DNA from 3 places in the Oceanobacillus aidingensis genome. Region 3 is predicted to be linked to each of the others. Evidence: riboswitches for the same ligand, from Rfam matches in the RefSeq annotation. Region 3 holds a riboswitch; each other region holds the start of a gene.
What was found. A riboswitch is a leader RNA that binds a small molecule or an ion and turns the genes downstream of it on or off. The one in region 3 is predicted to bind thiamine pyrophosphate.

Region 1 (3,281 bases), on a different contig from region 3:
TCATTAACGCTTTCCTGCTCATGCAACACCGCACCATAATGAGACGCAGCCAGAGAGAAGGCTTTGGTCAGATGACGGGCGGAAACCTGACCATCATCCGGCAAATACAGGACAGCACGAAGATTCTCCGTCAGGCTTGGCTCCATTTTTTTCGCTTCTTCTACTGACAGTAAATACGCAGGGTTCCCCGCTTCCCGCTGGAAGGACGCGACGCTTTGCAGCTTGCTGTATTGCTGCTGATGAAAAGCAAGCTTCATGATTCCTTTATGAATATATTGAATATCTACTCCTGACGCTTCCTTCAGTTCCTCGGATAAATTTTTGAATAGCGCTCTGCTCTCATGTGCAAACCGAAAAAGCGGACTGTCTTCTGTAAACTCTCCTTGAGCGCCTAACATACCTGCTGCGGCACTGGAAGCCTCGCAGCCGATTTGATTCCTTTCAATGACCAGCACCCGATTGCCTCTTTTGGCCAGCTGATAAGCAATAGAGCAGCCAATAACTCCGCCGCCTACAATAATTTGATCAAACTGTTTATTCATCTTCTCCCTCCTTTTCATATATTCAACGCTTGCCGGTAAGCTCTGACAGTTTGGACCGGATCCTCTGCCTGCCAAATACCAGACATGACCGCGATGCCGGCTGCTCCTGCGGCAGTTACTTCTTTCGCCCGCTCAGGAGTAATCCCGCCAATAGCATATACCGGCACAGACAGCGCGTTAGTCATTTCCTGTAGTTCCGTTAATCCTCTGGGCTGCTGATTGGCTTTGGACTTGCTGGAATAAATATGGCCATACAGCACATAATCAGCTCCCTCCTGCTGCGCCTGCTCTGCCTCAGCTAAAGAATGAACAGACTTTCCTGCCTTCAATTCAGGGAAGCTTTCTTTTACAAGTGGAATGGAAGGACTGTGAAACGCCAGCTGAATACCTGCGCACTGCTTTATCACAGCAATATCTACTCTGTCATTCACTATTATTTTCTCTAATGGCAATCCGATATTTTCTAATGCACCGATGATTTCCAGAATGTCCTTCGCTGTCTTGTTCTTCTCTCTGATATGCAAATAACCAATCTCAGCCTGAATCCGCTTCACTATTTGCAAATGCTGCTCGGAAAAACTGCCATCACTGATCAAGTGCAGATGCCTGTCCATCTTCTTCTCCCCTTTCTTCCATTTTCTTGCTTCAGGATTGGCAGAAGAACGAAAAAGACCACTTATCCAGCTGAGGGATAAGTGGTCTTGATTATATACAAATTCATTGTTCGAATGATATATCGTCATGTTCCTGCCACTTCCCTACGCTAGTGTTAACCAGATCAGGTTCAAAGGGTCCGAGTATTCGTCTCAGCCAAAGGCTCCCCTAGTGTTGCTTATTTAATTTTCAGATTACAAATAAAGAATAACATATAATTTTTTATTTTCAAAGATATTCTTTCAAAAGTGTTTAGCGATTTATCAAGGAAATGTTATTTTACTTTCAAATGAGTTCTCTTACCCAATTACCTGAACAACATTTCCTTCATTATCTTTGATGTATGTTTTAACAATTTTTACAGCCAGCTGTTCAAACGAGAATAGTTCCGCCACACCTTCTTTAGGAATCAGCTTCTCACTCAACTCGATTGTACTCTGTTCATCTAAAATTAGACGCACCTTATCCTTCTCCATTGCATATTCTGACTTTTCCCCGGGCTCTATAGCAATGACAATATCAGGACCTGCCAATGTCAGAGCCTTTCCTTTCAAGAGACGCCCTCGCAGCACTTTACTTATGGTTTCGGTTTGTTTTGCCCCCAGAGTCAGCATTGCTGGTTTTTTTCTGAATAAGCCCTTTTTTTCTGGAGTCCACGATAAATTATCGTTAAATAGAAATCCTGTATTGGATCCTTCCCGTTCTCTTCCTTCATCAACTTTTTGGGAGACATCTGCATGATTTAGTAAAGAATCTCTTTTTAAATCGGTAATAAACGCGGGCATATATGGGGAACTGGCAGAGAGAACACCTCGTGTATTCCACGTCTGCATTGCTTCGAGCTCATCATTTGTGATACCAACCATCTGCAGAAATTGCACTTGACCATTTTCTGTTTCTATTGTACCAAGCTCAGAATCCGTAATAAATGCCAATGCAGTTAATGCCGTATCTGATTCCAAACAGATAGGACCATTTGCATCCATATAGTCTCCATTTTTAAAAACATTACCGCTGTTAAAAACATATCTTCCCAAATTCTGAAGCAGATTAAGCGCCCAGGCTGGCGGTTCCTCTTCCCCTTCTTCTTTTTTCAATCTGAACGTTAATTCAAACCCAAAACCGCTTACTTCTGGATTATCGGTTTCTTTTTCGTAAATCTCTGAAAATCCATATGTAACTATATGCCAGTGCAAGCCTGGCGTTTCTGATTGATAAGCGCTGATTCCATCTAATGGATCCGGTCCGCCCAGCGAATAAGAGATCACTGTTCCATAATGCTTCGGTTCCTGCTTCCCATAAATTGCTTCCATTGCATTATCAATTGCATCCCAGCCGGCTGCTTTTACTTCTTCACTCATTAAATTCCTCCTCTGTTTCCCTTTCCAAAAAGACGATTTTTTCTTTCTAAAACACTACCCCTTTGTCGAAATACAAAACATCTCTGCAAAATCAGTGACGATGGTTTTTTTAGGATTACGCTTCACATCATATCTCATTTTCTCTAACCCTTCTTGGTAATCCTGATCATCAATCAACGTTAATATGGATATGTCTCTATTCTCTGCATACCCCAGATAATCCGACACCCTGATTTTTTCTAATCGATATGTCATCTGCAGTTCTGTGTTAAACCCTCTTATTGAAAGCTCATCAAAAATAACTTCCTTTTCCCAAAACCTTTTTACGTCCTCTTCATATGCTGTTGGAAAATAATGATATACCCACCATTTTCTCATATCATGGATAGCAATATTATGCAGCTTGTATACACCGTTTTTCTTCAAGACACGATATATTTCATCAAGCGCTGCTTCCTTCTTTAAAAAATGATGAAAAGCATAATTATTGGAGATATAATCAAACTTTTCATTCTCGTAGGGCATATCTTCAGCTAAACCATGCACGAGTGAGACATTTTTTAATTTGTTCTTCGCCTTTTTCAACATATCCTCTGAAGCATCAAGCCCGTACCAGCTCATGTTTCGACTATCAAAACAGGTTTATTTGAGTATTAAGATAAATACCTGTCCCGCATGCTAAATCTAACACGTGATACATTGGTTTAGGGTATCTATATTGATA
Region 2 (3,281 bases), on a different contig from region 3:
AGGAAGCAATCTCACCTGCATTTCCTTTGATAACTGTTGGACGTACCTCTTGTAGAATCTTTTCGACCATGTCTTTTCGAAAAGAGCTCGCAGCCACGCCAACGGGATCCAGAACAACAGGAATTCCTTTTTCATTAGCGGCTTTGCCTGCAGTAATCATTGCATCGGCTTCGCTTTCTAAAATGGTGCCGATGTTCAAGACAAGTGCATCGGAGGCCTTGGCCATATCTGTAGCTTCCCGTATTTCCTTTGCCATGACAGGACTGCCCCCAAAAGCCAGCAGTCCATTTGCATTAAAGTTCATGACGACCTGGTTGGTTAAATGATGAATAAGCGGTGTGTTGTTTCTGGCTTGCTGAATAATATCAGGATTCATGCGTAATCTTCCTTTCTGTGGTTTCCCGGATAGCCCAATGATTTGTCGGGCCGTTCCCTTTTCCAAGGTCAAAGGATTTCGAAATGGAAGCAGTCACAAATGCTTTTGCTTTTTTTACTGCTTCCGGAAGCGGACAGCCTTTCCCCAAATAAGCAGCAATCGCAGCGGCATAGGTACAGCCTGTTCCGTGCGTATTCTTCGTATCAATGCGTTCTGCAGCATAGCTATGCATTTTTTTCCCGTCATAAAGAAAATCGATTGCTTGTCCTTTTAAATGGCCGCCTTTTATTAAGGCTGCATCTACACCATATTCATGAACAAGGTATTCGGCTGCGCCTTTCATATCATCTTCAGTTGTAATGGATCGTCCAGTCAGGAATTCTGCCTCCGGAATATTCGGTGTTGCAACCGTTGTTAATGGAAGAAGGTATTGCCGTAAAAAGCTGCGGCCCTCTTCATCAATCAATGAGTCCCCGCTGGTAGCCACCATCACTGGGTCCATGACATAAGGTGCATCAACCTTCTCCAATTTTTTTACGATTAATTCCATCATCTGCTTACTTGCAATCATTCCTGTTTTCACAGCATGGATGGGCATATCTTCTAACACTGCATCCAGCTGGTCCTCAATCATGGAAAGCGGCATATGCTCTACAGAGCGGACCCCTGTCGTATTTTGAGATACAACGGAAGTGATCACGGACATGCCATAGGTTTTTAACTCCTGAAATGTTTTTAAATCTGCTTGAATACCGGCGCCACCGCTAGGGTCTGTACCGGCAATGGTTAATGCACAACGAACCTGACTCATAATAAAAATCCTCCTTGGATAGAATAAAGTAAATTATTTTGTTAAAGAAAACTGCTGTGCCGGGAGACGGCTGACTAACAGCCAGCCAATCAATGCACCAGAGACACTGCTTACAACAAATGCCGGGATAAAGGCAAATGCTCCCGCAGAGCTTCCCATAAGCAGATTGGCTATCGGAACTGCAAAGAAAGAGCCGATAATTCCGGTGCCAATAATTTCTCCAAGAGCTGCCATTGGATATTTCTGCGTTTTCTTATACAATACCCCAGCAGCAAAAGCTCCAATCATTGCTCCAGGAAAAGCAACCAAGGTTCCCAGTCCTAAAAGGTTTCGGAGCAGGCTAATCATCAATGCGACAATAACTGCCGGACCCGGCCCGAGCATAATCCCGGCAATAACATTGATAGCGTGTTGAACAGGATAGGCTCTGGCAACTCCGGCAGGAAACCAGAGCAATTGTGATCCAATCGTTCCGATAGCAACAAGTACAGCCATCATTGTTAACAGGCGTGTGCGATTTTTCAATCCAATCATCTCCTTCTAATTTAAGGGAAATGAAAAGGTAACTACTTTGTAAAAATAAAAAATCAGGCTTTATCGAGAAGCCTGATTTGGTATACTGAGAGTAATCATATGTTGATTGACTACTTCCCTACGCTGGTATTAGCCAGATCAGGTTTGTAAGAGTCGGAAAGTAAGCATGCTTCCCTCTCAGCCCGCGATGTTGGGCTCCCCTAGTAGTTGCTTTTCATTATTATCTTTGAGTCTACTGTATCAAAGATTCAACGGTTTGTCATGAAATAATCATTAGACTGCAAGCTCATATAAAGGATGTTATCAATAGAAAGAGGAATGAAACATGTTAAGCATAAACGGAATGGAATATCGTCAGGGAGACCAGACCTTATTTCCGAAAATAGATATAGAAGTAAAACCTGGAGAAATAAAGGCAATTCAATCCACTGTTAATATACGTGCGGTGTTGCTGCAGATGATTATCGGAAAAGAAAATGTGCGGAATGGATCGATTCAAATCAAGCAACAGACATTACAGGAGGATAAGCAGAAATACGTTTCTTCTTTAGGGATTTGCTGGTATGAAGAGGGCATTTATGAAAGATTGAAGGTACAGGAATATTTGAAATTTATCGGCTCTTTATATCAAAGCAAGACTTCCATAAAGGAAGTACTATTGCAAATCCAACTGGAGGAAAAAGCGAAATGGAAGATGCATCAGCTCAATCGTTCTGAAAAGCGTCGTGTTCAGTTTGGCAGAATATTAATGCAGGAGGCGGAAGTGGTTATCTTCGAAGAGCCTGAGGTCAATGTAGATTTAGAAACGAAACGGGTCCTCCATCAATTTGTCGAATTGCTGCAGAAACAGCAAAAAGCGGTATTGATTTTAACGACAAGTACGGAGAGTGCTGTGACCATTTCGGATACGGTCTATCGTCTAAATGAGCAAGGGATACAGCAAATGGACGTGGAAACAGAGGAGAAAGAACGTTTAACCTCCACAGAAACAAATGTTAAAGAAACAGCAGAAGAAGCGGTTCAAATAAAGCAAACTTTCCAGTTAAATAAAATCTCCGCAAAAGTAGAGGATAAGATTATTTTATTTGATCCGCAGGAGATTGATTACATCGAAAGTCAGGAAGGACAATCCTATCTGTATACTCGCGGAGAGGGGTTTCCTACAGGTTTTACCTTAAAAGAATTGGAACAGCGCTTGTCTCATCAAGGATTCTTTCGCTGTCACCGTTCTTATATTGTGAATCTTCAAAAAATAAGAGAAGTAATTACATGGACGAGAAACAGCTACAGCTTATCTCTTGTAGATAAAAAAAGCTCTGAGGTTCCATTATCGAAATCAAAGTTGAACGAGCTGAAAGAATTATTGGGGGTAGAATAAGCATAATTCAATGTGATATATACTCCATTCGTCGAAAATATACTGCACCATTGTTGAAAAGAAGCTATTCTGTAGTCACAGGCAACTTAACTGATACAGGAGGTTTCAGGGATGGAGAATATGATTGAAGTGATATCTTTAGAGAAGATTTTTGGTAAAAAGCAAGGATTAAACAATGTTTC
Region 3 (3,281 bases):
GTTCATTTCTCCAATCTAAAGCAAATCTGCGCCTTTTCAGGGTTCGTTTACCAAGCTTTCTTTATCTTATCCTTTCTGCTGGTAATTTTCAAGAAACAATACGGCTTTCCTTCTTTCTGACAGCTGCATTCATCGGTTCGTAAGCATATGAGCATATAAAAAATCCCCTCCGGCCGTTTTATAAACGGGCAGAGAGGAATATTATCAGAAAATATATCATTTAAAATTGAAAATCAACCTTTGTATCTTCCTGTGACTCATAGCCTTTCATATATTTAATTCGCCTTTGGGCGGCTGACTGGCTTACTTGTTCATCCGCGTGGTAGGAGGAGCGTACTAACGGTCCAGCTTCACAATGCGAGAAGCCTTTTTCAAGGGCGATATTTTTCAATTCTTCAAACTCATCGGGATGATAGTACCGTTCCACATTTAAATGCTTTTTGGTCGGCTGTAAATATTGCCCGATAGTAACTATATCCACATCATGCGCCCGCAGGTCATCCATTGCCTCGATAAGTTCTTCTTTTGTTTCTCCCAAGCCTACCATAATACTTGATTTCACAGGAGTGTCCGGAGCAATTTCTTTAACACGCTGTAACAGCTGCAAGGACCGGTCATATCTTGCAATTGCCCGAACACGTTTCGTTAAACGTCTCACCGTTTCAATATTATGATTGAAAATATCCGGTTCGCTGTCCATCAGTGTATGTAAGCTTTCATAGTCCCCTTTCATATCCGAAGGGAGAACTTCTATTGTACAGCCTGGATTCTGATGACGAACTGCACGGACTGTGTTGGCAAAAACAGCAGCTCCCCCGTCCTCCAGGTCATCACGCGCAACTGCTGTTATAACGACATGCTTTAATCCCATAATTTCAACAGAGTCAGCGACCCGCTTTGGTTCTCCCAGGTCAACTCCGCTTGGAAGACCAGTTTTTACGGCACAGAATCGGCAGCCGCGTGTACAGGTATCTCCTAAAATCATGAAAGTTGCCGTTTTTCGCTCGCTCCAGCATTCATAAATATTCGGACACTTTGCTTCCTCACAAACTGTGTTCAGCCGTTTATCCCGCATTAAGTTCTTTAATTTTTTGTATGATTCATTGGTGTTGATTTTTGTTTTCAGCCATTCTGGTTTACGAATATATTCTGATTGTTTAGCCAATGCCAGCACGCTCCTTGTTTGAGTTGATATTCCACGCTTCCGTTTCATACTTTGATTGTGCTAATTGCTCTACTTCATCCCACTCAGCCTTGGTTAATTGCAGAGGATGAAATTCTAAACCTAAACCTTCCTTGAACCCTTCTTTGAATGCATCCGTCAGCATATCATACCGATGCTCTCGATTCGTTAATTGATTAATCGTCACCGCTTTTTTAGAAAATGCTGCCCGGCTTCGTTCTCTTATTTTTTCGGAAGAGAATACAAATAAATCAAAAAGCATGTTTGTATTCATGCTCATAGGAATAGACCCATGCTGCATCAATACACCTTTTTTCCTTGTCTGTGCGTTTCCAGAAAGCTTTTTACCGTCAACAACCATTTCATAGAACGCAGGTTTTTCGAAGCATATTGCTGTCCTTCCTCTGGCACTTTCTCTGTCCAGTGTTGCATATTCTGCAGGAATCCCTAAATTGCGATATCCTTCAAATATTCCTTCTGCCAGTACATGGTAGGCCTCTTGTACAGATACAGGAATATCTGGATCACTCTCTGTAATAACCAGACTATACGTTAATTCATCGTCATGAAGCACAGCACTGCCGCCGGTCAAACGACGGACGAACTGACACTGATGGCGCTCCACTGCTTCCAGATCAATTTTCTTATCGACTTTTTGAAAGTAGCCAATCGATAAACTGGGCTTTTCCCAGCCATAAAAACGTAATGTAGGCGGAATTTTACCTTCTTGATGCCAATTGATCAAGCACTCATCAAAAGCCATGTTCCATGCAGCACCACGGAATCCTGTATCGATAAACGCCCACTGTTTCTTCAATTTCGTCACCTCCAATGAACAAATTACTTGTTGCAGGAGCTGCTCCCTGTTATGCCAAGCTTCTTAGCGGCCCTTCCTGATCATCAAGCTTAAAAGATACAAGCGAAATGGGGAATATATTCAATAAAAAAAAGAGCCCATTCCATAGAATGCAGCCTTTGATAGATTTATTGATAAATGGATAAATTATCTAATTCCTTATCGACTGCACATTCCCCACGCTAGGATTATCTAGTTCGGGTGCCAAGGGTCAATACAGAATGTCTTTCTCAGCTTAACAGCTCCCCCAGTGCATAATACTTATTCAGTTTACAAATTAAGTCTACTGGTAATTTTTATAATTGTAAAGAAAAATACAATAATTAGCATTTAAAATTTGCAGATATGTAAAAACAGGAGCCAGCTTTTGAGAAAGCTGGCTCCTGTTTTTTAATTCTCATAATTTTCTTTGACAACACTGGCACATCTAGCACATAGTGTTGGATGATCTTTGTCTTCGCCTACTGTTTCTGAAACAACCCAGCAGCGTTCACACGTTTCTCCAGGATGTTTTTCAACAGCAACCTCAACATAATCATATGCTTTGCCTGTTCCTTTTTCATCTGCGATAACTGCTTCTGAAACAATAAAGTATTGATGCAGATGCGAAATGTTTTCAAGCACCTGCTTCGTTTCTTCATCAAGCGGCACGATTGTAATTTTAGCTTCCAATGATTTCCCGATAACCTTTTCGCTTCTTGCTTCTTCGAGTGCTTTCAGAACATCATCTCTTACTTCCATAAAGTGATCCCATTTTCCGACAATGCCTTTTGCACCTGCAACCTCCCGCGGCTCAGGAATATCTGTTAAGTGAACCGTTTCTTCCTCCACTCCAGGAATGTATTCCCAAACTTCTTCCGTTGTATGCGGAATAATTGGAGCAAGCAATTTCACAAGTGTTGTTAAAATTTCATAGTAGCCTGTTTGAAGACTGCGGCGGCGCGGGTGGTCTGCAGCTTCAATATACAGGATATCCTTCGCAAAATCTAAATAGAAGGAGCTTAAATCAACAGCACAGAAATTATGGACTTGGCTGATTACTGGTGCAAATTCAAAGTGCTCATAATTATCACGTGCATTATTTAAGATCTGCTGCAGACGATAAAGCATATAACGGTCTACTTCCTGCAATTCTTCATCCTTCACGCGATCTTTGCTAGGATCAAAATCAGCAAGGTTCGCCAGTAAGAAACGGAAGGTATTCCGGATTTTACGATAGCTTTCTGAAGTCTGTTTTAAAAT

Region 1: another riboswitch for thiamine pyrophosphate. It lies ahead of ACFO3P_RS12195 (thiamine phosphate synthase); the one in region 3 lies ahead of ACFO3P_RS14860 (lipoate--protein ligase family protein).
Region 2: another riboswitch for thiamine pyrophosphate. It lies ahead of thiW (energy coupling factor transporter S component ThiW); the one in region 3 lies ahead of ACFO3P_RS14860 (lipoate--protein ligase family protein).

What each region holds. Positions count from the first base shown of each region.
Region 1 covers NZ_JBHSFT010000018.1:76,756-80,036, forward strand. Annotated here, with positions in the region: gene thiO (glycine oxidase ThiO) at 1-542, opposite strand, end outside; gene ACFO3P_RS12195 (thiamine phosphate synthase) at 557-1,285, opposite strand; TPP riboswitch at 1,281-1,376, opposite strand; gene ACFO3P_RS12200 (suppressor of fused domain protein) at 1,496-2,557, opposite strand; gene ACFO3P_RS12205 (class I SAM-dependent methyltransferase) at 2,612-3,178, opposite strand.
Region 2 covers NZ_JBHSFT010000010.1:248,275-251,555, reverse strand. Annotated here, with positions in the region: gene thiM (hydroxyethylthiazole kinase) at 1-376, opposite strand, end outside; gene thiD (bifunctional hydroxymethylpyrimidine kinase/phosphomethylpyrimidine kinase) at 366-1,187, opposite strand; gene thiW (energy coupling factor transporter S component ThiW) at 1,221-1,685, opposite strand; TPP riboswitch at 1,820-1,933, opposite strand; gene ACFO3P_RS07935 (LytTR family transcriptional regulator DNA-binding domain-containing protein) at 2,047-3,099, shown strand; gene ACFO3P_RS07930 (ABC transporter ATP-binding protein) at 3,211-3,281, shown strand, end outside.
Region 3 covers NZ_JBHSFT010000038.1:9,283-12,563, reverse strand. Annotated here, with positions in the region: gene lipA (lipoyl synthase) at 221-1,165, opposite strand; gene ACFO3P_RS14860 (lipoate--protein ligase family protein) at 1,158-2,000, opposite strand; TPP riboswitch at 2,196-2,298, opposite strand; gene ileS (isoleucine--tRNA ligase) at 2,430-3,281, opposite strand, start outside.